One region of the Brevibacterium salitolerans genome, then DNA from elsewhere that is predicted to be linked to it. Evidence: predicted binding sites of a transcription regulator. Region 1 holds the regulator's gene; the other holds the start of a gene.

Region 1 (14,947 bases):
GTGCCTGCCCGTGAGCTTCGAGAGCTTGGCGGCCGCCTCGTTGCCGCCTGCCACGTCCGTACCGTCCTGCACCACGGCCGAGAAGTCCCCCAGCGGGACCACCCAGCCCGGGATGTCGGAGAGCACGCAGGCGGCCGCGAGCTGATCGGCCCGGCCGAACGGGGTGACGATGACGGTGCGGCTCACAGTGCTCCCTTGGTCGACGGAACGGCGGTGGTGCGCGGATCGGATTCGACGGCGGTGCGCAGTGCGCACGCGAACGCCTTGAACTGCGCCTCGACGATGTGGTGCGGATCCCGCCCCGCGAGCAGCGTGAGGTGGACGGTGAGCCCGGCCTGGAACGCGAGCGATTCGAGCGCGTGAGCGGTCATCGAGCCGGTGAAGTGACCGCCGATGAGATGGTACTGCTGCCCCTCCGGCTCACCGGAGTGCACGAAGTAGGGCCGGCCGGAGACGTCGACGACCGCACGCGCGAGGGCTTCGTCGAGGGGAACGTGCGCGTCGCCGTAGCGGCGGATGCCGGCCTTGTCCCCCAGCGCGTCGCGGAGTGCCCAGCCCAGTGTGATGGCCGTGTCCTCGACGGTGTGGTGGACGTCGATGTGGACGTCGCCCGCGGCGCGGATCTCCATGTCGATGAGCGAGTGCTTCGACAGCGCCGTGAGCATGTGGTCGTAGAACGGCACGCCGGTCTCGATCGTGGAGGTGCCGGTGCCGTCGAGGTCGAGCGTCACCGCGACCTCCGACTCCCCCGTCACCCGGTGTGCGCTGGCCGTGCGGTGCGTCATCCCTGTTTCCCGTCTGTGAGGTGCGGTTCCTGCTCCACCGCGGCGCCCAGCGCCTCGAGGAACGCCGTGGTCTCCCGTTCGGTGCCCGCGTTCACGCGCAGGCAGCCGTCCAGTCCGATGTCCCGGATGAGCACGCCGGAGTCCACGAGGCGCTGCCAGAGCGCGTGCGGATCCGCCGCACCCCGGAACAGGACGAAGTTGGAGTCCGAGTCGAAGACCTCGAAGCCCAGGTCCCGCAGGCCCGCGGAGAGCCGTTCGCGCTGTGCCACCAGCGCACGGACCCCGGCCAGCAGCTCCTCCGTGTGCTCCAGTGCGGCACAGGCGGCGGCCTGTGTGAGAGAGGAGAGGTGATAGGGCATGCGGACGAGGCGCAGCGCGTCGACGAAGGCCGGATCCGCCGCTGCGTAGCCCACCCGGGCGCCCGCGAAGGCGAAGGCCTTGCTCATGGTCCGGGACACGACGAGACGCTCCCGTCCGGGCAGCAGGTGGAGGGCGCTCCGGAAATCACTGCCCGCGAACTCCGCATAGGCCTCGTCGACGATGACGATGCCGCGAGCGGCCTCGTAGATCCGCTCGATCACCTCGAGGGGAGTGCGCGTCCCCGTGGGATTGTTGGGGGTGCAGAGGAACACGACGTCCGGATCGTGCTCGCGGACCGCCGCCACCGCGGCTGCGGGATCGATCGTGAAGTCCGCGTTCCGGCCGACTCCCACGAAGCGCGCGCCGGAGGCCTGCGCGACGAGCGGATGCATCGAATAGCTGGGGACGAAGCCGAGTGCCGTCCGGCCCGGTCCGCCGAACGCCTGCAGGATGTGGAGGAGCACCTCGTTCGAACCGTTCGCGGCCCAGATCATCTCGGGACGGATCCGGGCACCTGCCAGCTCCGACGCCCCGGAGCCGCTCTCGCCGGCCTCCGCGGCGAGCACTCCCCCGAGATACCCGGCGAGCAGTGTGCGCAGCTCCGTGAACTCGCGATCCGGGTACCTGTTGAGCGAGGCGGCGACCTCCGCCACACGTGCGCCGATCGCCCGGACCACCGGCTCCGGCACGTCGAAGGCGTTCTCATTCACGTTGAGGCGGACGGGAACGTCGATCACGGGCGCGCCGTAAGGAGCGGCGCCCTGCAGATCCGCGCGCAGCGGAAGCGAGTCCAGTGAAGTCACACCGGGGAGTTTATCGCGCGGGGACGGTGAGCTCCTGACCGGGGTGCACGACGGACGTGGCGAGGCCATTCATGCTGCGGATCTCGCTGATGACGATCCGCGGGTCCCTGTCGTAGCCGCCCGTCTCCACGATGCTCCAGAGGTTCTCGTCCTCGCCCACGACCACGGAGGTCGTCGCCGTCGCCGGACGTTCGTCCCCGGCGGCGGCACTGGGCACGAGCACGGCGATGAGCAGGCCCGCCGCAGCAGCCAGCAGCACTGCGGCGAGCAGCGCGGTGCGCAGCAGCCGGACGCGGCGCGAGGGACGGCCGCGGTGCGGCAGCCGGAACGGGCGGCGGACGGCGTACGCGGGACCGCCGAATGCGAGTGCGCTCATGACAGGACCTCCGGTGACCATCGACCCGGGCGGGTCGAACATGTGTACTATTGAAACGCATATTAGAACGTATGTCCACTCCCCTTCGAACGCGTATGCGAGAATGGGAATCGAACGTCCGTGACTGCTTGCGTCGCAAGTCGATCACGAGGCACGGACACAACCGTGAGGGCCGGCATCAGCGCAGGTCACAGGTACCGAGGTCGATGGAGGGGACACACGATGAGCACCGAAGGCCCACGCCGGCGCGGACGCGGACGCCCGCGCAACAGCGGCATCGACGAGGAGGTCGAGAACGTCAGGCGGCTCCGGTTCGAGGGCGGCTCCGAACTGCCCGAGGGCTCCGCCGCGGACGGCGACGACCGCCTCACCCCGCGGCAGCGTCTGGTGCTCGAGACGATCGAGCGCGCCGTGCACGTCAACGGCTATCCGCCCAGCATGCGGGAGATCGGCAAGACGGTGGGACTGGCCTCGCTGTCCTCCGTGGCCCACCAGCTCTCCCAGCTGGAGCGGCTGGGCTACCTGCGCCGCGATCCCAAGCGCCCCCGCGCCATCGAGGTCGTCACTCCACCGGAGGAGGTCCGCAGGGGCATCGATCCCGCGCCCAACACCGCCATGGTGCCGGTCGTGGGGAGGATCGCCGCGGGCGGGCCCATCCTCGCGGAGCAGTCCGTCGACGAGATGTTCGCCCTGCCGCGGCAGATCGTGGGCTCCGGTGAGCTCTTCCTGCTCCACGTCGTGGGCGACTCCATGCAGGACGCGGCCATCTGCGACGGCGACTACGTCGTCGTCCGCTCGCAGCCGGATGCGGAGAACGGCCAGATCGTGGCCGCCCTGCTCGACGACGAGGCGACCGTGAAGACCCTCAAGCGGGAGAACGGCAAGCAGTGGCTGCTGCCGCAGAACCGGTTCTACGATCCCATCGACGGCGACTTCGCCACCATCATGGGCGTCGTCACCGCCGTCATCCGCCGGGTCGACTGACCCGCTCCGCGCGGCAGGCCCCTGGAACTCACGGTGAGCTCCAGGGGCCTGCTGCATGCACAGGCGCGGCTCAGCCGCCGCGCAGACGCCGCAGTGCCGCGCGCACGGCTGCCGGGTCGTCGGTCCGCCACATGGGAGGCAGGGAGCTGAGCAGGAACCCGGAGTAGCGGGCGTTGCGCAGCCGTTCGTCCAGCACGGCGACCACTCCTCTGTCCCCCGTCGCGCGGACGAGACGGCCCGCGCCCTGCGCCATGAGGAGAGCGGCGTGCGCCGCGCTCACGGACATGAAGCCGTTGGCACCGGCCCGGTGGGCGCTCTCCGTCCGCGCGCGCACCAGCGGGTCGTCCGGCCGCGGGAACGGGATCCGGTCGATGACCACGAGGCGGTTGGTCGTTCCGGGGACGTCCACGCCCTGCCACAGCGAGAGCGTGCCGAACAGGCAGGCGCGCTCGTCCGCGGCGAAGCGCGCCACGAGGGAGCTGAGGCCGTCCTCGCCCTGCAGCAGGATGGGTAGATCCGTCCGCGCGCGCATCTCCTCGGCCGCCGCCTGCGCGGCCGCCTTCGAGGAGAACAGGCCGAGTGCCCCGCCGTCGGAGGCGCTGAGCAGGCCTTCGAGCTCCTCGACGGCCTCGGAGCTCATCCCGGACCTGCCGGGCCGGGGAAGGTGCGCCGCCACGTAGAGGATCCCCTGCCGCGAGTAGTCGAACGGGGAGCCGACGTCCACGGCGTCGTAGCGCGGCGCCTCCGGTCCGGCGAGGCCCAGCGATCCCGCCACCGCGTCAAAGCGCCCGCCCAGCGCCAGCGTCGCCGAGGTGGCCACCACGGTGGCCTTCTCGAAGATCCCGGAGCGCATGGTGCCGGCCACGGACAGCGGGGCGACCACGAGCGAGACTGTGGTGCGCTCGCGGAACGTGGAGCGCGTCACCCAGGCCACGTCGTTGTCCGAGCCCTCGGCCATGCGCTCGGCCACCTCGTGGACCTCGAGGATCCGGGCGCGGGCCAGCTGACGTCCGGTGTCCGCGTCCGTCTCGCCGGTCTTCGCCCCGGAGCTCAGGTCCGCCGAGACCTGGCGTGCGGCATCGCGGACCTGCCCCACGGCGGCCGCGAGCCCCTCCGGCCAGCGCTGGAGGAGGCCGTCGTCGGCCTTCTCCAGCTCCCGGCCGAAGGCCGCCCCCGCCGTCTCGAGCAGGTGCGTCACACCCTCCTGCACCAGTCCGGTGCGGCGGACGGAGGACGCCGCGTGCTCGATCATGGACACCGTGAGGGATGCGGAGAGGGCGTTCGTCACCCGGTCCCGCAGCTCGTGCGCCTCGTCCACGATCACCGCGTCGTGCTCCGGCAGCACGGCGTGGTCGCCGAAGGCGTCGATGGCCAGCAGCGCGTGGTTGGTCACCACGACGTCCGCCGCGTGCGCCTTGAGCTTGGCGATCTCCGCGAAGCACTCCTCGAAGACGGGGCACTTCGACCCCAGGCAGTCGAAGGAGTTGACCGAGACCTGCGCCCAGGTGCGGTCCGAGACGCCCGGGACCAGGTCGTCCCTGTCACCGGTCTGGGTCGTCCGCACCCAGCTGCGGATCCGCTGGATCTCGTCCTCCATCCGCGAGCCCGCCGCGGCCCCGGAACGGGCCGAGGCCTGATCGGCCCCGAAGTCGAAGAGCATCCCGGCGGCGTCGTCCGGATAGCCTCCGTCCAGCTTGTGCCGGCACACGTAGTTGCGCCGCCCCTTCAGCACCGCATAGGCCGGCTTGCGGCCCAGCTCGCTCCCCGTGGCGCGGACCAGCCGCGGCAGATCGCGGTCGACGATCTGGGCCTGCAGCGCCAGGGTGGCTGTCGAGACCACGACCCTGTTCCCCGTGCGCACGGCATGGTCCACGGCGGGCACGAGGTACGCCAGCGACTTGCCGGTGCCGGTGCCGGCCTGGACGAGCAGGTGCGTGCCGCCGGCGAGCGCGCTGGAGACGGCCTCGGCCATCTCGGACTGTCCCTGACGTTCGGTTCCTCCCACCGCGGCGACGGCCGCGGCCAGCAGCTCAGGCGTCTGCGTCATCGTCAGCGGAGGCGACGTCCCCGGCGAACATGTCCGGGCGCACGAAGGGTGCGAGCTCGGCGGCGAGCGCATCGTCCACACGGGCCTGGAGCACGGTCCCCTCGGCCAGGAACCGCTCGTCGAGGACGGTGCCGTGCTCATGCACCCGGCTCACGAGCTCCCCGCGGTCGTAGGGCAGCACGACGGTGAGCTCACGGGCGAGCACCGGCAGCAGCTCGCCGATCCGCGCTCGCAGCGCCCCGACGCCCTCGCCCGTGCGCGCGGACACCGCCAGCGAGCCGGGGACCTCAAGCAGGAGGCCGGCGAGCACATCCGGCTCCACGGCATCCGCCTTGTTGAACACCACGAGTTCCGGCAGCTCGCTCGCGCTCCCCTCGGCCAGCACCTCGCGGACGGCGGAGATCTGCCCGGTGGGATCGGGATGGGAGGCGTCGACGACGTGGACGAGCAGATCCGCGTCCGCGGCCTCCTCGAGCGTGGACCGGAAGGCCTCGACGAGCTGGTGCGGCAAGTTGCGCACGAAGCCCACGGTGTCCGTGAGGGTGTAGTCGCGGCCGTCCGGGGCCTGCGCCCGCCGGACCGTGGGGTCGAGCGTGGCGAACAGCGCGTTCTGCACCATGACGCCGGCGTCCGTCAGGCAGTTGAGGAGGGAGGACTTCCCGGCATTCGTGTACCCGACGATCGCCGCCGACGGCACCGCATTGCGGCGGCGGTCCGCCCGCATCGTCTCCCGTGCCGGCGCCATCGCCCGGATCTGCCGCCGCAGCTTCGCCATCCGGGTGCGGATCCGGCGGCGGTCCAGCTCGATCTTCGTCTCACCCGGGCCGCGCGAGCCGATGCCCTCGCCGCCGGCCACACGGCCGCCGGCCTGCCGGGACATGGACTCGCCCCAGCCGCGCAGGCGCGGGAGCAGGTACTCGAGCTGTGCGAGCTCCACCTGGGCCTTGCCCTCACGGGACTTCGCGTGCTGGGCGAAGATGTCGAGGATGAGGGCCACCCGGTCGATGACCTTCACCTTGATGACGTCCTCGAGCGCACGCCGCTGGCTGGGCGGGAGTTCGGCGTCGACGACGACGGTGTCCGCGCCCACCGCCTCCACAATCTCCCTGAGCTCGACGGCCTTCCCGCTGCCGAGGTACGTGCTGGGATCGGGGTGGACGCGCTTCTGGAGAAGCCCGTCGAGCACCTGCGAGCCCGCGGTCTCCGCGAGCGCCGCGAGCTCCCGGAGGCTGTTCTCGCCGTCGGCGGCACGCCCGGGGGCGTGGATGCCGGCCAGCACCACGCGTTCGAGCCGCACCCGGCGGTACTCGACCTCCGTGATGTCCTCGAGTTCGGTGGACAACCCGCCCACACGGCGCAGCGCCGACCTCTCGAGCAGATCCAGCTGATCCGCCTCGTCCGCGGCGGTGTGCGCGGAGTCCAGGGCGGCTGCACGCCCGAGGATGCGGTCTATCGCCGACTCCTGCCCGCCGTCTTCTCCGGCCGGGGACGTGTGCCTGCCGTGGGTCTGGGTCATGTACTCCCTCTCCTGAGTGCTGAGGATCCATTCTCCCACAGGGCCGAGCGGCTGGGGAGGGCGCGCCCGGCCTAGAATCACAGCATGTCCGAGCACTACTTCACGCAGGATCCCGCCAGCAGCGCCGAGAAGCGGACGCGGACGGTGACACTGGGCGGCCGGGAGGTGCGCGTCGAGACCGCCGGCGGCGTCTTCTCCCCCGACCACGTGGACACCGGCACGAAGGTCCTGCTGGGCACGGTGCCGGAGCCTGCGCCGGGCGACCTCCTCGACCTGGGCTGCGGTTGGGGGCCCATCGCCCTCGACGCGGCCCTGCGCGCCGCGGACTCGGAGATCCCCGTCACGGTCTGGGCCCTCGACGTGAATGCCCGGGCCCTCGACCTCACCGTCTCCAATGCGAAGGCTCTGGGCCTGGAGGGCCTCCGGGCCGTGACGGCGGAGCAGATCCCCGCGGAGGTGCGCTTCACCCAGATCTGGTCCAACCCGCCCATCCGTGTGGGCAAGGCGGTGCTCCACGAGATGCTGCGCACCTGGCTGCCGCGGCTGGCGCCCGGCGGCTCCGCCCACCTGGTGGTGGCAAAGAAGCTGGGGGCGGACTCCCTGCTCACCTGGCTCTCCGCCGAGGACGGCGCCGGGCTGGGACCGGACTTCTCCGCGGAGCGGATCGAGACGGCGAAGGGGTTCCGCGTGCTCCGGGTCGACCGCGCCGCCTGAGCCCGGCCGGGCCGCCGTCTCCCCCGCACGCGCACGCCTCAGCGGCCGGTGAGGACCACCTCGGCGACGAGGACGGCCGGTCCCGAGAGCGCGACCTGGGACCCGTCCACCTCGACGCGCACCGTGCCCCCCGGCTGCTCGACGAACCAGTCCACGGGACCGTGCGCCCCCGCCCAGAAGCGGGCGGCCAGTGCGGCCGCGCACGCGCCCGTGCCGCAGGCGAAGGTCTCACCGACCCCGCGTTCGTGGACGCGCATGCGGAGGCGTCCGGTCCGGGGGTCGTCGTCGCCGTCCGCCTCGACCACGATGTACTCGACGTTGGTGCCGTGCGGCGGAGCGGGGTCCACCGCCGGGGCGGTCCCCAGGTCCGCGGCGATGAGCTCGTCGAGCGACTGCAGCGCCACGACCGTGTGCGGATTGCCCATGTCGACGCTCACCGCGGGCCGTCCCACCTCGATGCCGCGGGTGCTCACGCGCGCGTCCGCGCCGCGCTCCTCCAGCTCCGCGCCCGCACCGGGCATGCGCCAGGTGCCCATGTCGACGCGGTACCAGGGCGCGCCCGCGGGAGCCGCTCCCGTGGCCCGCGCATCCGTGGGGTCGTCCACGACGGTGACGATCTTCACTCCCCCGCGCGTGCCCACGAGGAGGGGCGCGGCCGGGTCCGCCAGGCCCTTCTCCACGAGGTAGTGGGCGAAGACGCGGACGCCGTTGCCGCACATCTCCGCGATCGAGCCGTCCGCGTTGCGGTAGTCCATGAACCACTCCGCCCCTGCCGAGGCGGCGGCCTGCGCCTCCGGCTCCGGGTTCTGTCCGGCGGCCAGCGCGGCCGAGCGGACGACGCGGATGAGGCCGTCACCGCCCACGCCCCGCCGCCGGTCCGTGAGCGCGCGGACGGTCTCGGCGTCGAGGCTCTCCCGGCACTGGGGGTCGTGCACCAGCACGAAGTCGTTGGCGGTTCCGTGGCCCTTGGTCACCTGTGCGATCGTCACGCGCCCCAGTCTACGCGGCGGCCACGGCCGCGAGCGCCCGGTCCAGGAGGTCCGGGGCCTGCGCGTCCAGCACCACGATCCGGCTGTCCCGCCGGAACCAGGTCTCCTGCCGTTTGGCGAACTGCCGCGTGCGGACGATGGTGCGCTCGATGGCCTGCGCCCGGGTCAGCGTGCCCTCGAGGTGGGCCAGCACCTCGGCGTATCCGATCGCCTGCCCGGCGGTGGAGTCCGCCCGCAGCCCCCGGTCCAGGAGGCGCCGCACCTCCTCGGGCCAGCCCTCCGCCCACATCCGCTCCACGCGGACGGCGATCCTGCGATGGAGCTCGTCCCGGTCCAGCGAGAGCCCCAGCTGCACCGTGGGGCGGACGTACTCGTACGCCGGCAGATGCGCGGAGAACGGCTCCCCGGTAAGCGCCATGACCTCGAGCGCGCGGACCACCCGGCGGGTGTCGCCGGGGGCGATCTTGGCCGCCGCAGGCGGGTCCTGGACCGCGAGTCGCCGGTGCAGCGCCTCCGTCCCCGCTCCCGCCGCCTCCTCCTCCAGGGCCGCCCGGAGCGCCGGGTCCGTGCCGGGGAAGCGCATGTCGTCCGTGACGGCGCGCACGTACAGGCCGGAGCCGCCCACCATCACGGCGTGGTGTCCGCGGGACTCGATGTCCGCGACGGCCTTGCGGGCGGCGCGCTGGAACCCGGAGACCGAGGCCGGCTCATCGACGTCGAGCACGTCGATGAGGTGGTGGGGCACACCGCCGCGCTCCTCCGGCGCGAGCTTGGCCGTCCCGATGTCCATCCCCCGGTAGAGCTGGAGCGCGTCCGCGTTGACCACCTCCCCGCTGAGCCGCCGGGCGAGACCGATCCCGAGATCCGATTTGCCGGTCGCGGTGGCCCCCACCACCACGACGAGCGGGCGGGGACGGGAATGCCGGCAGGATGCGCCGTCCACCGCCGTCACCGGGCCGCACCCGTGGCTGCGACACGGTCCTCCCCGCTCGCCGGCGGGAGCGGGGACGCGGGCCTGGCCCGGGACGCCTCGAGCCCGATGAGCCGGTATCGCACCCTGTGGCAGTCCGTCGCCGCCCGCACGGTGCCGCGCAGCCGAGACGGGTCCCCAGAGGCCCCCAGGGCTGCGACGACGCCGTCCGTCCATGCCGCCGCAGGGCCCGCGTCCAGGCACGAGAGCGCCTCGCGGTCCACGGCTCCGGTGAGCGCCTCCTCCAGGGCTGCGTCGAAGGCCGCCGCGCCCTCGCGCGGCGCGAGGGGTGCGTCGGGGTCGGCGGCACCGGAGAAGTCGAGGGGCACGAGCAGAGGCGCCGAGGGCGGCGCGGATGCGCGCTGCAGCCGGACGGAGACGCCTGCCTCCAGCGCGCACAGCGCAGCCACCGTGAAGCCGATGTGGACCCGCGCGGATCGCTGCGCGGAATCCGGGGCCTGCCTGCGGAGCGAGGCGACTGCGGACGCGAGCTCCTCACCGCCGCGCACATCTGCCGGGCTCAGCTCCGCGGCTGCGCCGGGGACGGACGGCACCACGACTCCGCGCGGCACCCCCAGACCGCCGAGGGAGAGCACGCCGGGCAGCAGAGGCTCCTCTGCCGCAGCAGAACCCGTACCGGCGGAAGCGGAGCCGCCTGCGCTGCTGGGGGGTTCGTGAGGCGGCAGCAGCACAGTCCACACCGGTGCCCGTCGCAGCGCCGTGTGCACTGCGGAGCGGAAGGCGGTCATCGCCTCCGGCTCCCCGGGGTCCACCCCACGCAGCAGCAGCGGCGTCCCCGGAATGAGCAGGCCTCGGAGGGCATCGGCCGCGTCCACTTCCGAGGACGACGCCGGCCGGCCGGAGGTGTCTCGCATACCGGTGTCAGAGCCCGGCGCGGAGCGTGGGCATGCCGAGCGTGGTGGGGCCGGCCGCGGCAGGTGCGGACCCGCCGGTCCCGCACGACTCCGCCTGCGCCCGGTCGTGGGCGTCGCCCGCGCGCGTGCGCCGGAGCGCGTACCCGGAATCGGCGAGCAGGAAGTAGGGCTTCGCCGCGTCGATCCGCGCGCTCACGACGTCACCCGGACGGGGCATCCCGGCCGAGTCCTGGACGCGCACATGGACGAGGCGGTTGTCCTCGGACCGTCCGCTGAAGCGACCGTGCTCCTCGTCCGGCTCCCCGGTCACGAGGATCTCCTGCCGGGTGCCCACGAGCGCTCGGTTCTCCTCCCAGGCGATCTCATCCTGCAGCGCCGTGAGCCTCTCGAAGCGGCGCTGCACGATCTCCTTGGGCACCTGGTCCTCCATCTCCGCCGCCGGGGTGCCCGGCCGGATCGAGTACTGGAAGGTGAAGGCCTGTGAGAAGCGAGCGGCGCGCACCACCTCCAGCGTCGCCTCGAAGTCCTCCTCGGTCTCGCCGGGGAAGCCCACGATGATGTCCGTGGTGATGGCGGCGTGCGGGATGTGCTCGCGCACCTCCTCGAGGATCCGCAGGAAGCGGGAGGAGCGGTAGGACCTCCGCATTGCCTTGAGGATCCGGTCCGAGCCCGACTGCAGCGGCATGTGCAGCTGCGGCATGACGGTGGGCGTCTCCGCCATCGCCTCGATGACGTCCGTGGAGAACGCCGCCGGGTGCGGGCTCGTGAAGCGGACGCGCTCGATGCCCTCGACGCGCCCCACCGCACGCAGGAGCTTGGCGAAAGCGCCCTTGTCCCGGAACTCCGCGCCGTAGGAGTTGACGTTCTGGCCGAGCAGCGTCACCTCAATGACGCCCTCCGCGGCGAGTGCCTCCACCTCCGCGAGGATGTCCCCCGGCCGCCGGTCCTTCTCCTTGCCGCGCAGCGACGGGACGATGCAGAAAGTGCACGTGTTGTTGCAGCCCACGCTGATGGAGACCCACGCGGAGTGCGCGGACTCACGGCGGGTGGGCAGGGTGGAGGGGAAGACATCGAGGGACTCGAGGATCTCCACCTGGGCCTCGCTGTTGTGCCGCGCACGCTCCAGGAGCACGGGAAGCGAGCCCATGTTGTGAGTGCCGAAGACCACGTCGACCCACGGCGCCCGCGCGACGATGGCGTCCCGGTCCTTCTGCGCCATGCAGCCGCCCACGGCGATCTGCATGCCCGGCCGCTCCTCCTTCACCTTGGCCAGGCGGCCGAGGTTGCCGTAGAGGCGGTTGTCCGCATTCTCCCTCACCGCACACGTGTTGAACACGACGACGTCGGCCTGCGACCCGTCCCCGGCCGGCACGTATCCGGCGTCGTCGAGGAGACCCGAGAGCCTCTCCGAGTCGTGCACGTTCATCTGGCAGCCGTAGGTCCGCACCTCGTAGGTGCGGGATGCGCCGGCGGTGTCTGGAGCAGGGGCGGGAGCAGAGTGTGTCATGGCCCGCCCAGTGTACCGAGTGCCGACGCGCAGGGCGCACTCCCGCGGCTCGGACGAGCCCACCCATGCGGCGTTCAGCCGCCTGCGACGCCGCTGATCCCCTCACCCGCGGCAGCGCGTCCCAGGCGCTGTTCGAAGCGCACGGCCTCCTTCACGCCGGCGGCCAGGCGCACCGCTGCCTCGTGGTCGAGAGGCCCCCCGCCGGCATCCAGGGACACCGTGATGGAACCGCCGGGTTCGGCCTGGACGAACCGCATCATCGTCCCTCCGGCAGCACCGGCTCCCACTCCCGCGAGCACCGTGTAGGCGAGGGACCAGCCGGGTGCCGTGACCGGCACGACCCGCACGGCCGGGTGGTCGTACTCCGCCCGCACGGCGTCCAGATCGCCGCCCGCGCAGCGCGTGGCGCGAGAGAGCGTGAGGTCTATCCGCGAGGCGCGTCCGTGCGGCAGCCGCGCCACCCGCGACCGCGGACACCAGTAGGAGGCGAACACACTGCTGTCGTCGGTGTACCAGCTCACGGCCGAGGCCCCGACGGCCTCCGGAGCCACATCGAAGTGGGCTCCGGCGAGTACGAGGATGGCGCGCTGATCCTCTGCGGATTCCGCGAGATCGATGAACTGCCCGCCCACACCCCCGGGGTGCATTGCTGTCATCGCGCTCCTCCCTGCACACGCCCGACGGGCCCGGCCCCAGCGCCGGCGGTGTGCTCCTCCGCACAACATCCTACGCTATCTGGAACGTCCGACGGGATGCCCCACGGGTGCCTCCGGCCCTGCTCAGCACTCCTCGTCCAGGGCCTCCTGCGCGGCGCGCATGGCCGTTCCCCCGGCGAATCCGCGCCGCCCGAGCACGCCGAGGATCCTGCGCAGCCGGGTGTCCCGGTCCAGCGTGCGGGTGGACGCCGCCTTCCTCCTCGCGAGGGCCAGGGCGTGCGGGAAGTCGTCGTCGAGGTCCTCCAACGAGGCACGGGCGTCCTCGTCGGAGACGCCCTTCTCCCGCAGCCGCCGCTGGAGTGCGGATGCGGAGAGGCCCTTCTGCTCACGCTGCACGCGGACGAGCTGCTGGGCGTACCGCCTGTCGTTCAGCAGGTCGGAGGCCTCGAGGCGGTCGAGGAGGATCTCGACGGAGTCCCCTGCATGCTCCTTCCGCAGGAGCTTCTCCCTGAGCTCCGCCCTGCTGTGATCGCGCATCGCCAGGAGCGAATATGCCCGCTTCCTCGCCGCCCGGTAGTCAGGATTCTCCGGGCTCCCGGGCGCGGACGGATCTGCGGCGGCCCCGGCTGCAGCGGGCGCACCCCCCGAGACCGCGGTGTCTCCCGTGCCCTCTGCGCCGAGGGGCCCGTCCCCGCTCGCAGGCACCGCTTCCACGGCGGCCTGCAGGGAGGCGATCAGTTCCTCACGCGGGTCCGGGGCCATGACCGCTCACCCTCAGAACTCCGCACCGGCCGGCACGGGCGCACCCTTGGGCTCCGCGGGCTTGGCCGCGGAGGCCTTGCCCGCTCCGGGCCCGGCCGGGCCTCCGTCCACCTCCGGTGCCTCGGCCTCCTCCGGCGCGGCGAAGAGACCCAGCTTCTCCTTGATCTTCGTCTCGATCTCCTCGGCGAGTCCCGGATTGTCCTTGAGGAAGTTGCGGACGTTCTCCTTGCCCTGGCCCAGCTGGTCGCCGTCATAGGTGAACCAGGACCCGGACTTGCGGACGATCCCGTTGTCCACGCCCATGTCGATCAGGCTGCCCTCGCGGGAGATCCCGTGACCGTAGATGATGTCGAACTCCGCCTGCTTGAACGGCGGCGCGACCTTGTTCTTCACGACCTTGACGCGCGTGCGGTTGCCCACTGCGTCACCACCCTCCTTGAGGGTCTCGATCCGGCGCACGTCCAGACGCACCGAGGCGTAGAACTTCAGGGCCTTGCCGCCGGAGGTGGTCTCCGGCGAACCGAAGAACACGCCCACCTTCTCACGCAGCTGGTTGATGAAGATCGCCGTCGTCTTCGACGCGGCGAGGGCGCCCGTGATCTTGCGCAGCGCCTGCGACATGAGACGGGCCTGGAGACCCACGTGGGAGTCGCCCATCTCCCCCTCGATCTCCGCCTTGGGCACGAGGGCCGCGACGGAGTCGATGACGATGACGTCGAGGGCGCCGGAGCGGATCAGCATGTCCGCGATCTCCAGCGCCTGCTCGCCGGTGTCCGGCTGCGAGACCAGGAGCTGATCCGTGTCCACGCCCAGCGCCTTGGCATACTCCGGGTCCAGGGCGTGCTCCGCGTCGATGAAGGCCGCGATGCCCCCGGCCTTCTGCGCGCTCGCGACGGCGTGCAGGGCCACGGTCGTCTTGCCGGAGGACTCCGGCCCGTAGATCTCCACGACACGACCGCGCGGCAGACCGCCCACGCCGAGTGCGATGTCGAGTGCGACGGAGCCGGTGGGGATCGCCTCGATGGGCTGGCGCTTCTCCTCCCCCAGGCGCATGACAGCGCCCTTGCCGTACTGGCGCTCCACCTGCCCCATCGCCGCTTCCAGGGCCTTGCTCTTGTCTCCGCCGGCGGTCTGTGCGCCGCGGGTGGTCTTCGCTGCCATGTCTCCTCCAAGATCAGTACGTCGATGCCTGTCTGGGACCAGAGTAGACACCGGCACGGACACAGCTCCCCGATCCGGGTGAACCTGTGTACAGCCCGCTCGCACATCCACAGCAGGGATGACGCGGGGCGGTCAGGGTTCAAGCATACCGCGAGGGGAACACGTGTTCTAATCGTCTCGTGCGGCGTGTCGCCCCCGGCCCGCACGCCGCCGGGAACGCATCCGCCCCACCTGCACGAGCGGGTGGGGCGGATGCGGCATCTGCCTGCCGCGTCCGGGGGCGGGAAGGGACCGGGCACGGGCTCCTGTCCCGAGCGGCCGGAGGCTCACATCGGGGTGGCCGCGGGCTTGTCCCTGCCCAGTCTGCGCTCGGCGGGGACCCCGGCGGCCTCGCAGACCGCAGCCCAGACCTCCTTGGGCCCGTGGCCGGCCTCGAACGCCT
Region 2 (14,947 bases), on a different contig from region 1:
GACGGCCCCCGCCGCCATCATGACGATGCCGGAGAGCGCGGCCGTGAACAGTGCGGGACCTGCGGGGGCGGAGACGGAGAGTTCTGCGCCCAGCCCCAGCAGGAGCAGCAGGGCGGAGAGCACACCGGCGACCATGATCCCGGCCACGAGGACGGAGATCCCGCGCAGCGTCTCCCACATCCCGCGCAGCACCCGCAGGCGGGCGGGCGGCTGATAGGTGAGGGATTCGTCCGCCTCGACCTCGCTGCGGCGCAGCTGCACCGGCGGCGAGCCGATCCAGGAGCTGCCCTTCTTCGCCTTGGCCGGCGCGGCGGAGAGCACGGCCACGAGGGAGTTCTTGCGCACGCGGCGGCCGGCGGCGGCCATGCCGGAGTTGCCCAGGAACGCCCGCTTGCCCACCTTGGCCCGGCCCACGCGCATCCAGCCGCGGCCCAGTTCGTAGGAGGCGACCATGGTGTCGTCGGCGAGGAAGGCACCGTCTGCGATCTCCGTCATGCAGGGGACGAGGAGCACTGTCGAGGCCTCCACGTCCCTGCCCACCTTCGCACCGAGGACGCGCAGCCAGATGGGGGTGAGCAGGCCGGCGTAGAGCGGGAACAGCAGGTCGCGGGACATGTCCATGATCCGCTCCGTGGCCCACACGCGGAAGCCCATCCACGAGCGGACGGGGAAGAGCCCCTCCTCCATCCCAAGGGCGAGGGCGCGCACGGCGAGGACGATGAGTGCCGCTGTGGTGAGGAACCAGCCGGCGGCGAGCGCCGGCGCCCAGAGGAGCAGGAGCAGCGGGTCTGCCAGCGCCTGCACCCCGGAGACCCCCACCATGAGCAGCAGGACCGGCACGGCGGCGAGGTAGGGGATCGCGGCGTGGAGGACGGAGCCGGCGGCGTAGAGGAGGAAGGGGGAGCGGCGGCGCCGCTGAGGAGGCTCCGGCCACACCGAGGCCTTCCGCCTGCCCACGCGCACGGCCGGCGAACCGGAGTACGTCTGGTTCTTCCGGACCTTCCCGATCACCGCGGAGCCGGCCTCCACGTGTGCGCCGGGGCCCACCTTCGCACCGGGCATGAGCGTGGAGCGTGCACCCACGGTGGCCTCCGCACCCACGTGGATGGGCCCCAGCCGGAGGAGGTCGCCGTCCACCCACCAGCCCTTGAGGTCCACCTCGGGCTCGATCGCCGCGCCGGCCTCCACCGTGAGCATGCCCGTCACCGGCGGCACGGTGTGGAGGTCGACATCCGGGCCGATCCGGTTGCCCAGCATCCGCGCATAGGTGGTGACCCAGGGGGCTGAGGCCACGGAGACCGCCGCCGCGAGGTCCGCGATGTGTTCGGCCAGCCACAGGCGCGCGTGGACGGAGCCGGAGCGCGGGTGGACGCCCGGCTTCACGCCGGCGAGCAGCAGGCGGGCGGCACCGGCGGAGAGCGCCATGCGGCCCCAGGAGGTGACGAAGACCAGCCAGAGGACGGCGATGAGCCACCAGGGCGTCATGACGGCTGCAGCCCCGGCCGTCGCTGCGACGTTGCTCAGCAGGAGCGCGAGCACCACCCATCGCATGGCGGAGAGGATGTGCACGGGGATGCCCAGCAGGGTCTGGAGGAACTGCATGGAACGGGCGGTGCGCACCACGGTGCGGGTGGGCCGGGGTGCGGCGGCCGCACCCTCCTCCGCCGTGCAGAGCTCCACGAGCGCGCCGAACCGCGGACGGGCGTAGATGTCGCCCACCGTGACGGCCGGGTGCCGTGAGCGCAGCCGGGAGACCAGCTGAGCGGCGGCGAGCGAACCGCCGCCGGCCTCGAAGAAGTCCGTCCTCATGCCGGGGTTCCCGCCCAGCACCGCCGCCCACTGCTTGCCGATCCACTGCGCGTGCTCCGGCAGCTCCGCGCCGAGGTCGTCCGCGTCGTGCACGCCCTCCGCGGAGGGCAGGGGCCAGGGCAGGGCCGCCCGGTCGACCTTGCCCGAGGTCTTCGTGGGCAGGGAGTCCACGAGCGTGAGGCGGGGGACGAGGGCGGCGGGCAGGACGGTTCGCAGCTCCTCCGTCCAGGCGGTGAGGAGGGCCTCGGGCCGCTCGCGGGCATCCGCTGCCGAGGCCGGGGCGAGATAGCCGATGAGCAGCTGGGTGCCGCCGGGGGTCGTCTTCACGGCCGCCGCGCCGCCGCTCACGCCGGGCAGCGACTGCAGCGCCGCGTCGACCTCGCCGAGCTCGATCCTGCGCCCGCCGAGCTTCACCTGCTCGTCCGCCCGGCCCACGAACAGCAGGCCTGCCGGATCGTTGACGACGAGATCGCCGGAGCGATAGGCGCGGTCCCAGCCCAGCGTGGGCATGGGTGCGTACTTCTCCGCGTCCTTGGCGGGATCGAGGTAGCGGGCCAGGCCCACTCCGCCGATGATGAGCTCACCGGTCTCGCCCGCGGCCACGGGGATGCCGGCGGAGTCCACGACGGCAAGGTCCCAGCCGTCCAGCGGCAGGCCGATCCGCACCTCGCCGGCACCCAGCGGCGCGGCGCAGGCGACGACGGTGGCCTCGGTGGGGCCGTAGGTGTTCCAGACCTCGCGGGTGCCGTCGGAGAGGCGGTGAGCGAGCTCCGGCGGGCAGGCCTCGCCGCCGAAGATGAGGAGGCGCACGCTGTCCAGCGTCTCCGCCGGCCAGAGTGCGGCCAGCGTGGGCACGGTGGAGACGACCGTGATGCCGCGGCGCGAGAGCCACGGCCCCAGGTCCATCCCGGACTTCACGAGCGAGCGCGGTGCGGGCACGAGGCAGGCTCCGTGGCCCCAGGCCAGCCACATCTCCTCGCAGCTCGCGTCGAAGGCGACGGAGAGGCCGGCCAGCACCCGGTCCTCGGGCCCCAGCGGCTCGTCCCGGCAGAAGATGCGGCCCTCGGCCTCCACGAAGGCGGCGGCGGACCGGTGGCTCACGGCCACGCCCTTGGGCTTGCCGGTGGAGCCGGAGGTGAAGATCACCCAGCAGTCGTCGCCGGGCCTGGGCGCCCGCAGAGCGGGGGTCTCTGCGAGCGGCCGGTCCGTCATGCGGGTGAGGGTGCGGCCGTCCGTGATGACAGCGGCGACACCGGCCTCCTCCCACACGGTGCGGGCGCGTTCGTCCGGGTCGTCCACGTCGACGGGCACGTAGGCCGCCCCGGCCATGAGCACGGAGAGGATCGCCACGTAGAGGTCCGCGGAGCCGCTGGACACCCGTACGCCCACCTTGTCGCCGGGGCCCACGCCGGCCGCGGCCAGGCGGAGTGCCTCAGTGCGCATCTCCATGAGCAGCTCCGTGTAGGTGAGGACGCGCGTCCCGTCGTCGAGGGCCGGGGCCTGGGGATGGTCGGCGGCGACCTCGAGGAGGAGGTCGATGAGCGTGCGCTCCGGCGGTGCCAGATGCGCGCCGGGGAACTGCGGGGACTGAGTGTTCACGTGCCTTCTGCGGGTGCTGGTGCGCCGCGCCCGGTGGGACGGCGCAGGCGGCGCGGCGTGTGTCCACGCTGACCGCGGTGCGAGACTGGGACCTGCTGATCCTATGCGGAGGAGGTGGACCGGCCGTGACGGCAGATGACGTGCAGGTGTACTGGGCATGGCGTGCAGGTGACGCAGGCGGTGGTGCCGCCGGTGACGGCCTCCTCCTCGCGCTCGCCGCCGAGGTGTGGGCCGCGGACCCGGCGCTCGCCTCCGTGATGCGGCGGAAGGGCGTGCCGTGGGTGCGGCTGGACGGAGGTGCTGCGGAGCGCTGGGTGCCTGCGTCTGTGTCTTCTGCGTTCGTGTCCTCCGCTTCCACGTCCTCCGGCCGCGAGGTGAGGGTGGCGGCGTGCCTGGGGCCGGGTGCTGGGTCGGCTGATTCTGGACCGGATCGTCCCGGGCCTGCCGTCGGCATCGACGCGGAGGTGTTGGAGGCCTTCCTCCGCTCCGGCACGCAGCCGGGGGCGTTCGCGGAGGTGGTGCTGGCCTCGGCGGAGCGGGAATGGTTCCGGGCCGCAGCGGGTGAGATGCCTGCACGGCGGCTGGCCCTGCTCCTGCGGACATGGGTGCGCAAGGAGGCGGTGCTGAAGTCGCTGCACACCGGCCTGGATGTGGCCCGAGGCGGCCTGGCACCGCAGGAGGTGGCGCTCAGCGCGCCCTGGGAGGAGCCGGTCTGCCTCAGCCATCCCGAGGTGCGGCTGGAGGACAGTGAGGTCCAGCTGCCCCTGGGTGGGGGAACGCTTCTCGTGTCCGCTGCTGTGCGGGAGGGGTGAGAGGAGCAGGGCCATGAGCGTGGACCCGGGGGAGCGGTGCGCGCACGTGAGGGGTGCGGGTTCCGCGCGTGCGTCCCGGCTTCCCTCGTGTGGAGTTGGCCCCTACACTCGGTATCGAATAGGTGTTCTAATCGAGTGTCTGGACGTGCGGGATGGAAGAGACGGGGAGCTGTGGAGCCGGGGCGCTCGCCCTGCTTCCCCTCGAGGACTTCCTGCAGGAGCCCGAGGCGGGCCCGGCCGTGGCGGAACCGGAGCCTGCTCCGGGTGGTGGACCGGAGTGCCAGGTGGGGCCGGCCTCGGCGCGGGCAGTCCTGGAATTCGCAGTCACGGAGATCCGCCGGGTCAACGGTGCAGGGGCGGCCCGGGCCGGTGGGCTGAGCCCGGGTGCGGCCTGCTTCTCTGCGGCCGGGGCGCTCTCGCTCGACCTCATCGACGCAGACGATGCGCTCGCCCTCGACGTCTTGGAAAGCTCCCGGTTCCCCCGTCTCATTCCCGACTGCTGGCGGGAATCTGCAGATGCAGAGCGGCTCCTCTACCGCTGCGCGTGGCTCAAGGCGCACTTCCCCGTGGAGTTCCTCGCGGCGCTCATGGAGTGCGGTGAAGGGCCTGCACAGCGCCTGGCGGCAGCGGCGGAGGCACGCAGGGTGCGGATACCTCTGCTCCCGGCGGACATCAACTTCTCAGGGCGCACCCACCTCGTCACGCCCGCGCGTAGGAAGGCGAAGGCGATCAGGCTTCCGCTGCCGGGTGGGCTGTTCGGTGCGCCTTTCGTGGGATCGGGCCGGGCGCACGCGCTTTCGGAGAGGGACTGGGACCGGCTTCGCAGGGCTCGTCCGTTCTCCTCTCTGGCCGACGTGGTTGCGCGCGCTCGCCTACCCCGGGGTCTGCTCATGGATGCGGCGCAGGCGGGAGCCTTCGATTCTCTGGTGCGACGTGAGGGCGAAGCTGAGGAGGCGGCACGTGCACGCGCCATCACTCTCACGCGTCAGAGCACTGCGACTGGGCGGAAGCGCGGGGCGGACGGTCAGCTCGAGCTCATCGGCGAGGAGGACGTCGAGGTGCGGCAACCCGGTGCTGCGCAGTCGGATGCTGCTGAGGCCAGTGCTGCGGGATCCTTTCCCTTCGGCAGTGAGGTCGAACGAAGCGGATCGCTTCTGGAAACGGAAGTCGGCGGGGACGGTGAGCGCGAGGGGGCGGATGAGGAGACTGCTCTCGCGGCGGGTGATGCGGCGGAGGAGTCGGCAGGGGCGCTGATCGCGGGTGAGCCGCTCCGTGCGGAGTTCTATCGTGGGTCCGATGTCGCCGAGCGCTTCGCTCCGCTGCTCGCGGAGCTGGGAGTGACGCCTCTGGGGGAGCTGCCTGCCTTCCGCCCCGGCAGTGAGGTGGTGCTCGCCGGGCTGCGCGTCTCCGCGCCCGGATCAGGGAGGGGAGAGGCCTCGGTGGAGGTGAGCATCGAGGACGGCACCGGCAGGGTCGATGCCGTGCTGGGCGGAGGATTCCATTCAGCGGTGCACACGCAGCTCGCGGGGATCTCCCGGATGGTGCTCCACGGGCGGGTGCGCGATGACGAGGGCGGCGGCACGGTCCTGGAAGCTGATGAGGTGCACGATCTCACGCAGATGTGGCGGGACTGGCAGGCGCTGCGTGGCGGATGAGCTGGCTGCACGTGCGGACATCGGACGCAGCACGCTGCGGGACATCGAGACCGGTCGAGGGACCACGCAGTTCGCGGCGGTCATGTCAGTGATAACTGCGCTGGGCATCGACCGGCCTGTCGTGGAGGCCGCGGACCCTCTCAATCACGATCTGGGCAGGATGCGCGCCCACCTCATGCACCGGGAGCGAGTGCGGTGATCAGAGAGAGGGCGCTGACAGTCTCCATCATGCCGGCCGGCGGTGAGTCAGTACGGCTTGTACGGTGTCCGCCGCCGCAGTGGGGGTGAGGGCTGAGGTCTCGATCGCGGTGAAAGCGGAGCATACCCACGTGGACGTGTGGAAGTGCTCGAACTTGTTGAGCCGCCACCGCAGTGCGCGGGGTTCTTCGGCATCCTCTGTCACTCGACGGTGGTGCTCGTCCGGGTCGACATGCAACGCGACGGCGACGACTTCAACGCCTGGTTGCAGCGCCCGCCTGATCTGAGACCAGTGCGCCTCACTGGTGATGGTCTGGGGCACGATCACCAGCCGAGGGCCGTCCTCAGGGAGTTCATCTATGACGGCGTTGATCGTGGCGGCGACGAGTTCGCGCCATGCGGCCCATTCCTGAAAATCTCGCACAGGTGCGATCGGTTGGAGCACTGGACGCAGCATGGAGCCGATCTCTTCGGGATCAAGGATGACCGACCCCGGTATCGACTGAGCGAGCAACCTTGCGGTCGTCGTCTTTCCCGCACCGAACGCGCCGTTGATCCAGACTACGCGGCCTCGGTCGCTCACCGCCTGGATGTCTCTCATGCCTCAATCCTATGAAACGGTGCGCTGGGACCGGGTGCATGGTTTGCTCACATCCTGAGGTTCAGCCCCTTACGACCCGGGCCGTGGCGGTGTGGATCGTGCTTGAGCGGGTCATACAACTGCCGGGCGCGTTCCGCGGCCTGCTGGCGGATGCGGCGCCGGCCCGGGAGCTGAGACCGCGGCCTGCCCTCCGACCGTTCACTGGAGCTGCTCGACGGCTGCGGCTGCGGCGCCGGAGACCAGGCGGTCGTCGTAGCCGGCGTCCTCCTCCTCGCGCGAGGAGAGCACCGAGATGACGAGCGGGGCTCCGTCGGTCGGCCACACCACGGCCAGATCGCCGCGTGAGCCGTACATCCCTCCTCCGGATTTGTCCCCGACCGTCCAGTCGTCCGGAAGCTCTGCGCGCACGAGCGTGTCTCCGGTGCGGGTGTTCTTCATCCACGTGGTCAGAGCGGCCGTCTCCTCGTCATCGAGTGCTTCGCCGAAGACGTACTCCCGCAGGTTCTGCGCAGACGCCCGAGGCGTGGTCGTGTCCCGTGGATCTCCCGGCAGGGCTTCATTGAGTTCGGGTTCGATGCGGGAGACCGTGGTGCCTGTGTCCCCGAGCGCGTTCAGCTGCGCGTCGAAGGCCTCCGGCCCTCCGAGTTCGGCGAAGAGGACGTTCGCGGCGGTGTTGTCACTCTGCGTCAGTGCCGCTTCACAGACCTCCTCGAGGGACATGGACTGCCCCACACGGGTCTCGGTCACCGGCGAATGGGAGACGATGTCCGATTCCTCGATCGTCACGGTCTTGGTGAGTCCTGCCGTGCCCACCTTCTCGAGCAGAGCCGCAGCCGCCAAGGCCTTGATCGTCGAGGCGTAGGCGAACCGTTCGTCGCCGCGCCAGGAGACTTCGCGGCCTGTGCCGGTATCGACTGCGTACACGCCCACCCGTGCATCGAAGCGGTCCTCGAGGGCGAGGAAATCTGAGGAGTCCGCCTCCGGCGCCTCCGAGCGGGTGGTTTCCGACTCAGTCGCCTCGGAGGACGGAGGCGTCCCCACAGTCTCCGGCGCAGTCGTCGCCTCGCCCCCACAGGCGGACAGCAGGGCGAGGGAGAGGACACCGAGGACAGCAGTGGAGCGGAACAGGCGAGTGAAGACGAGCATGGGTGAAGCTGCGAACTGCGCAGTCATCGTTCTCCTCCGTGCGAGTGTGTGATGGTTCTCCTCAGCAGCATTGTTCCGTGCCCCTGCCGGCTCGAGAGAATCTTGCGGTCCATGACAGACCCGCTGAGAATCTTGTTCCCGCTGAACTTCTGTGCCTGTGAATGTGCGAACACCTTGCCCTCGAATCCCCATAGCGTTCCGAACGGATGGATTCACCACGTACGAAGGAGTAAGAGTGACCGCCTCGATGACGGAGCGCCTCGCCCATGCGCAGATCACCCTGCCGGAACCCGCAGCACCGGCAGCCACCTATGAACCGGCCCGGCAGGTGGGCAACCTGCTTTTCATCTCCGGGCAGCTCCCGTTGCAGGAAGGCGCACTTGTCGCGACGGGTCGCGTCGGGGCTGAGGTCGAGCTCGCGGACGCGCAGAGAGCTGCCGCGTGCTGCGCAGCCAACGTTCTGGCACAGGCGCAGCGGGCCCTCGGTGATCTCGACTCTGTCAGGGCGATCTCGAAGATCACGGTGTTCGTCGCAAGTGCTCCAGAGTTCACGGATCAGCACCTCGTTGCCAATGGTGCCTCCGACTTCCTGCTGACGGGCCTGGGGGAGCTGGGCCGGCATTCTCGGTCAGCCGTCGGCGTCGCCAGCCTGCCCATGAATGCTGCGGTCGAGGTCGAGGCAGTGCTCGAAGTCTCCTGACAGAGCCCGCGCAGCCACCGCCTTCTCAGCACAGCAGCATCCTTCGCTTCAACGACGAAGATCCAAGGAGTCTCACTTGTCTTCAGCACCGCAGCAGAATGGTCAGGCCCCGGTGCGGGCCACCCTCAACCAGGACAACCTCAAGCGCTCGATCGGCCTCCCCGGCGCGATCGGGATCTCTGTCAACCAGATCATCGGCGGCGGAATCGTCTCCCTCACCGGCGTCGCCATCGCGATGACCGGCGGAGGCGTGTCCATCGCCTATGTTCTGGCGGCAGCCGCCGTCATCATCAGTTCGATTCCCTACGCGTCACTGGCCGCCTCCTATCCCGTCGCCGGTGGCGTCTACACCTGGCCGGCGCGGCTCATACACCCTTCTGCCGGGTTCCTCCTCGCATGGCTGACATCTCTGGGCAAGGGCTCGCTGAGCCTCTACGGACTTGCTGCCGGTCAGTACATGCATGCGATCAATCCGTGGTTCAACGAAATCTGGGTCGCTGTCACGCTGGTGTCGATCTTCTTCGTGTCGAACCTCGCGGGTGCTGTGATCTCCTCGCGTCTCGGCGTCGTGCTCATGGTGGTCATGATCATCGGCTTCTGCACCTTCGGACTCTTCGGAATGGCCGAGGTGAACTGGGAGATCTACCCCGAGATGATGCCCCATGGCTTGGTCGAACTGCTCAGCGCTGCCGCACTTCTCTCCTTCGCCACTGCCGGCGCCTATGGTGTGGGGGAGCTCGGACGCGAGCTGAAGAACCCCGGCCGGGACATTCCCCTTGCCATGGTCGGCGGCACGGCCATCGTCGGCATCATCTACGTCATCGTCGCGGTTCCCGCCGCGGGGGTGCTGCCGATCGCACAGGTGGCCGATCAGCCCCTTTCCACTGTTGCCCAGGAGTTCCTGCCCACGGGACTGTGGATCTTCTTCATCATCGGCGGGGCGATGGTCGCAATCATCTCGACGATGAACGCGGAGCTCCTCTGGGGAACGAAGTCACTTCTCGCGGCGAGCGACGACGGCTGGATCCCGCCGAGCTGGGGACGTGTCAACAAGCGGTTCGGAACTCCGCACTGGCTGCTGTGCATCCTCTACTTCATCGGCGTCATCCCCGCCATCGCGGGAGTGGACGTCTCCGTGATCGGCACAGCCGCCTCGGTCTTCGTGCAGATCATGTTCATTGTCATCGTCATCGCGTCGATCTGCATCCGCTGGAAGATGCCGGAGGTCTACGCCAGATCACCGTTCCGGCTGTCAGCTCCGGTCCACTACACGATCGTCGCGGTCGCCGTTGCGATCGCGGCCTACCAGGGCTACCTTCTCCTCCTCGACTTCGACTACAGGGTGTGGACCGCCTGCTGTGTGTGGATGGGGATCGGTGGCATCCTCGCGCTCACCCGGTGGCCGATCGTCAAGCGCACGCTCGCAGCGCGCGGGATCGACCACCGCGGCGGTCCTCCGGCCTCGGAATCAGTGCGGACCGCTGTCGAAGCACGCATGCAGTCATGATGTCCATACGGTGAACGTGTGGCGCACGGCCTGGCCGCCGGCGTGACTCACGCCGGCGCCCAGGCCACCTATGCTTCTTCGGCGGTCATCCAACCCGAGAGGTCCAGGATCTGTTCGGCGAGGGCTTGCGGAGTGAGCCCGTCGGTCTCGATGCGGTGGACGCCGTCGGGCGCTGCCCGGTCGAGCCGGCCCGCTATCCTGGCGCTGCGTTCCAGATGGCGTCGGAGGCTCTCGCCCTGCTCGCGGCCTCCCAGCCTCTGGGCAATGGACGCATCGCTGGCGCGCAGCAGCACGCAGGTGACCTCGGCCGTTCCTCCCACGGCGTCGCGCAGAGCCTCGGCCTCCAGCACCGAGACGGTGTTCGTATAGATGAGACGGTGATATCCGAGCGCGCGGTAGTTGGCCCACATGGAGGCGAGGTTCCGCTCCGCGAGGCGGTGCTTCCATGGGGCGGGGTGGGCCAGATCGAGGTTGTCGCCTTCGATGACGGTGTGCTGCACGTCGTGGTCGGACAGCAGATCATGGAGCGCAAAGGCGGCGGAAGACTTGCCCACGCCGGAGCGTCCGCCGATGAGGATCACCTGAGGATTCGCCATACTTCATTGTCCCAGGTCTGAAGGCTGCGCTCGCCGCCTCCGCCCCGCGCACCCCTGCGGGCATAATGAGCCTGGAGCCCCTCACCTCTGCCTGGGAAGCGAGACTGTCATGACTGCGATTGCCGACCACGACGCCTACATCGCCGCGGCCGCCGAACCCTTCCGGCCTTCCCTCACGCACCTGCGCACACTCCTGCGTGCAGCACTGCCGGAAGCGGAGGAGGTGGTGGCCTATGACATGCCTGGGTTCCGGATCGACGGCACGATCGTCGCCGGCTATGCGGCCTTCACGCGGCAGTGCGGGCTGTATCTCCTGCCGGGGGCCATCTCCCAGCACTCCGTGGAGATCGCGGCCGCCGGCTTCAAGGCGACCAAGACCGGCATCACGTTCACCCCGCGCTCGCGGATCCCGGACGAGCTCGTGCAACAGCTGGCGCGAGCGTCACGAGACGACGCCCGGGCCTGACGGCCGCGTCCCGGCAGCCTGCTGCCCAGCTGCGGACCGCTGCCCGCCGGGGCCTCGCGCATCGGAGCTCTGCTCATCAGCTCCCTGTCCATCGGATCCCTGCCCGCCGGGAATCCGCGCGGCGAAGAACGGCAGCGTCCGCTGACACAGGGGCCCGATCCCCACGGCGAACACGAGCGTGCCCATTCCCACGTTCCCTCCCAGCAGCCAGCCGGCAGCCACCACGAACACCTCGATCCCGGTGCGCGCGATCCAGATGGGCACGCCCCACCGCTCGTGGAGGCCGGTCATGAGGCCGTCCCTGGGCCCGGGCCCCATGCGCGGCGCGATGTAGAGACCCGAGGCCACGGCGAGCAGGACCATCCCGGCGGCGAAGAGGGGGATGCGCAGCCAGAGTGCGGAGACCTCGGGCACGAGGAACAGGCCCACCTGAGCGCTGGTGCCGACCATGAGCACGTTGAGCACCGTGCCCACGCCGGGCCGCTGCCGGAGGGGGATCCACAGCAACAGGACGACCAGGCCGATGAGATTCGTGGTGAGTCCGAAGGGCAGCCCGGTCTGTCTGGACACTCCCTGCGCGAGGACGTCCCACGGGGAGACTCCCACTCCGCCCCTCACCATGAGGGCGATGGCGAAGCCGTAGAGGAACAGTCCCAGCAGGACGGCGGACAGTCGGATGGTGAGGGTGCGGTGCTTCTGCATGTCCTCACTCTCGTTCCAGGTGGCATTCGTTTCCAGGGCCAATTGGAATACAGTGGCCCCATGAATCCACTGCAGGTCGCCCCGCACACCCTGGCCCGCTCGCTGGGGGACTGGCAGGGGGACGGTCCGCTGCACCGTGCGCTCGCCTCCGGTCTGCGCGTGCTGATCCTCGACGGGCGGGTTCCCCTCGCCGCCCGTCTGCCCTCCGAGCGTGCGCTGGCCCAGGCGCTCGGCCTCAGCAGGACGACCGTCGCGGGTGCCTACGACACGCTGCGTGCCGACGGCTATGCGGTGAGCCGGCGAGGCTCGGGCACGGTGGCCGCGCTGCCCGGTCCCTCGCTCTCCCTGCCCTCCGTGCCGGGGACGGAGGGCCTCATCGATCTGAGCAGGGCCTCGCCTCCCGCCGCCTCCGCCGTGCCCGAGGCCGTACGCGGGGCCGCCGAGGACCTGCCGCGCTTCCTCCGCGACAGCGGCTACGACGGCACCGGACTGCCGCATCTGCGTGCCGTCATCGCCGCGCACTACACCGACCGAGGGCTGCCCACCGCGCCGGCGGAGGTCCTCGTCACCCTGGGCGCGCAGCACGCGATCCACCTGCTCACCCACGTGCAGCTGAACCCCGGAGACCGCGCCCTCATCGAATCGCCCACGTACCCGCACGCCCTCGACGCCCTCCGCAGCGCCAGGGCCCGTGTGGTGCCCGTCCCCGTATCCGCCGAGGACGGCTGGGACACGGACGTCGCGCTCGAGGCACTGCGTCGCTCCCGCGCCGCGCTCGCCTACCTCATGCCGGACTTCCACAATCCCACCGGTGCCAGCATGCCCGCGGACGCCCGTGAGCGGCTCATCGCAGCCGCGGAGCAGTCCGGCACCGTCCTCCTCGCGGACGAAACGACCGCGCTGCTGGACCTGGGAACTGCCCCTGAACAGAATCCGACCGTGCCCGAGGCCGCCGGACCCCAGAGCGCCCAGGCACCGGCGTCCTCTCCCACCGGTGTCCTCCCACCGCCGCTGGGTGCCGGGGTCCGGGGAGGCGCGCGCACCGTGGTGCACATCGGTTCGGCGGGAAAGCTGTTCTGGGGCGGTCTCCGGGTGGGGTGGATCCGTGCGGAGCGCGGGCTCATCGACCGTCTCGTCTCCGCGCGCTCCGCCTTCGACCTGGGCACTCCTGTGGTGGAGCAGCTGGCGACGGCGCGGCTGCTCGAAGCACTGGCGCAGGTGCGCGCCGAACGCGGGGAGCTGCTGCGCGCAGGGGAGCAGACACTGCGACGACTGGCGGCTGTGCATCTGCCGGACTGGGAGCTTCCGCCCGTCGCCGGTGGGATCTCCGTATGGGCTCGTCTGCCGCAGCCCGGTTCCTCCGCGCTCGCCCTCGCCGCTCACGCGCGCGGGCTGCTCGTACCTGCCGGTCCTCGGTTCGGCCCTGACGGCTCCGCCTTCGAGAGGAAGATCCGGCTGCCCTTCACCTCCTCGCCGAAGGAGCTGGAGGCCGCTGTGCCGCTGCTGGCCGAGGCGTGGGGACAGGCGCGGGGCGGCGGCCGCCCACCACGGAACCCACGGCGCATCCCGGACACCGTCGTATGAGACCAGCGGTTGTATGCGGATGCCCGCGATGGGGCGAACGGATGGAGGGCGGTCTTGACCGCAGAACCTGAAGGTTCTATGGTCTGTGCATGTGGAGCGTGGACATTGAGCTGATTGCAGGATGGCTCGCGTCGCTGGATGAGGATTCGCGCGAACAAGTCGTTGCGGCCGTGGAACTGCTTGAAGATCAAGGTCCGCATTTGGGCAGGCCGCTGGTATAGGAGGAACATTCCGATCGCCGACGATCTGCTGGATGATCATTTGAGGATGTTGAAGGAAGGTGACTGACATGGCCATGAAACTCTCTGACTTCCTTGCAGAGCATCCTGTGGACCGGCGCAGGGTCGACGCTCATAAGGAGCGGATGCTTGCTGAGGTGCGGGCATTCCGTCTCCGGGAATTGCGGGAGAACGCTGGGCTGACCCAGCAGCAGCTTGCTGACAGGATCGGGGTCTCGCAGCGGCAAGTCTCCAAGATCGAACACGGTGAACTCGACAACGCCAAGATCGGCACTATTCGTGGATACCTTGAGGCCGTTGGCGGCGGGCTCGTCCTCGAGTACGTGACCGGCGATGCCCGCATTCAAGTTGCCTGAGATGGGTCTCAAACCTGGGGAAGCGCACACCGTCGTATGAGACCAGCGGCCGCACTCAGCTCGCGGCCCGCTTTCGCCTCTCACCGACGACGACGTCCTGGCTTGCGAGGATCCCCGCCACCAGCTGCAGGACGAGCGCGAGGAGCAGGACCGCCAGAGGCGCGGCCCATCCTCCGGTGAGGGAGTGGACCGCGCCGAACCCCAGCGGCCCGAGGCCGGCGATGACATACCCGCTGCCCTGCGCCATGGTGGAGAGCCCGGCCGCCTGCTGTGCGTCCGCGGACCGTCCGACGATGTAGGACAGGGCCAGGCCGATCGCCGCACCCTGCCCCAGTCCCAGCAGGGTCAACCAGGCGTAGCCGCCGGCGGCGGGGGCGAGGAGCAGTCCCAGCAGTCCCGTGCCGGTCACGGCGACCGTGAGCACCACGAGCACCCATCCGCGGCGCATGCGCGCGGCGACGACCGGTGCCGCGAGAGAGGCGAGGATCGCGGGGAGGGCGGAGTAGGCGATCATCAGCCCGGCCTCGGCGGCGGGCACTCCTGCGTCCTGCAGGAGGGCGGGAGTCCATGTGAGGAACGTGTAGTAGCCGGCGCTCTGCAGCCCCATGTGGGCGGTGACGGCGAGCGCCGTGGGATCCGTGACCAGCGTCCGGAACCTGGACGGCACCGGAGGACCGGCCGCGCCCGAGATCGGCCTCGGGCGCGGGCCCCGTCTCAGTTGGGGGAGCCAGAGGGCGAAGGCGAGGAGCGCGGGGAGCGCCCAGATCGCCAGTGCCCTGCGCCAGTCGCTGCCGGGCGCGTGGGCCAGCGGTGCGGTGGCGCCCGAGGCGATGGCCGGTCCCACGAAGAGCACCATCGAGTACAGGCCCATCATGAGGCCTGCGCGGTGCGGGAAGTCCTGTTTGATGGCGGGCGGGAGGAGCACATTGCCCACCGCGATCGCCGCGCCCAGCAGGACGGTGCCTGCGAAAAGCGCG

What was found. Region 1 encodes LexA, which represses DNA repair genes until DNA is damaged. Its sites were predicted from a motif close to TCGAACANNTGTTCGA; they were not measured.
Region 2: ABD240_RS15865 (DNA polymerase III subunit alpha) is a predicted target of LexA. The motif match lies at 4,335-4,350, and genes of this name have one in related genera.

What each region holds. Positions count from the first base shown of each region.
Region 1 is NZ_BAAAPZ010000017.1:32,260-47,206, forward strand. Features, by position in the region: gene ABD240_RS13360 (hypothetical protein) at 1-186, opposite strand, end outside; gene hisB (imidazoleglycerol-phosphate dehydratase HisB) at 183-785, opposite strand; gene ABD240_RS13370 (histidinol-phosphate transaminase) at 782-1,948, opposite strand; gene ABD240_RS13375 (LysM peptidoglycan-binding domain-containing protein) at 1,959-2,324, opposite strand; gene lexA (transcriptional repressor LexA) at 2,547-3,308, shown strand; gene ABD240_RS13385 (ATP-dependent DNA helicase) at 3,379-5,355, opposite strand; gene hflX (GTPase HflX) at 5,339-6,871, opposite strand; gene ABD240_RS13395 (class I SAM-dependent methyltransferase) at 6,956-7,585, shown strand; gene dapF (diaminopimelate epimerase) at 7,624-8,574, opposite strand; gene miaA (tRNA (adenosine(37)-N6)-dimethylallyltransferase MiaA) at 8,585-9,517, opposite strand; gene ABD240_RS13410 (hypothetical protein) at 9,523-10,419, opposite strand; gene miaB (tRNA (N6-isopentenyl adenosine(37)-C2)-methylthiotransferase MiaB) at 10,427-11,926, opposite strand; gene ABD240_RS13420 (hypothetical protein) at 12,001-12,582, opposite strand; gene ABD240_RS13425 (regulatory protein RecX) at 12,706-13,344, opposite strand; gene recA (recombinase RecA) at 13,357-14,505, opposite strand; gene ABD240_RS13435 (DUF3046 domain-containing protein) at 14,832-14,947, opposite strand, start outside.
Region 2 is NZ_BAAAPZ010000019.1:63,892-78,838, reverse strand. Features, by position in the region: gene ABD240_RS15875 (Pls/PosA family non-ribosomal peptide synthetase) at 1-3,408, opposite strand, end outside; gene ABD240_RS15870 (4'-phosphopantetheinyl transferase family protein) at 3,534-4,220, shown strand; gene ABD240_RS15865 (DNA polymerase III subunit alpha) at 4,373-5,875, shown strand; gene ABD240_RS15860 (helix-turn-helix domain-containing protein) at 5,865-6,074, shown strand; gene ABD240_RS15855 (AAA family ATPase) at 6,102-6,674, opposite strand; gene bla (class A beta-lactamase) at 6,873-7,847, opposite strand; gene ABD240_RS15845 (RidA family protein) at 8,056-8,520, shown strand; gene ABD240_RS15840 (APC family permease) at 8,597-10,027, shown strand; gene ABD240_RS15835 (AAA family ATPase) at 10,096-10,608, opposite strand; gene ABD240_RS15830 (iron chaperone) at 10,733-11,089, shown strand; gene yczE (membrane protein YczE) at 11,066-11,791, opposite strand; gene ABD240_RS15820 (aminotransferase-like domain-containing protein) at 11,852-13,375, shown strand; gene ABD240_RS15815 (helix-turn-helix transcriptional regulator) at 13,665-13,970, shown strand; gene ABD240_RS15810 (MFS transporter) at 14,026-14,947, opposite strand, start outside.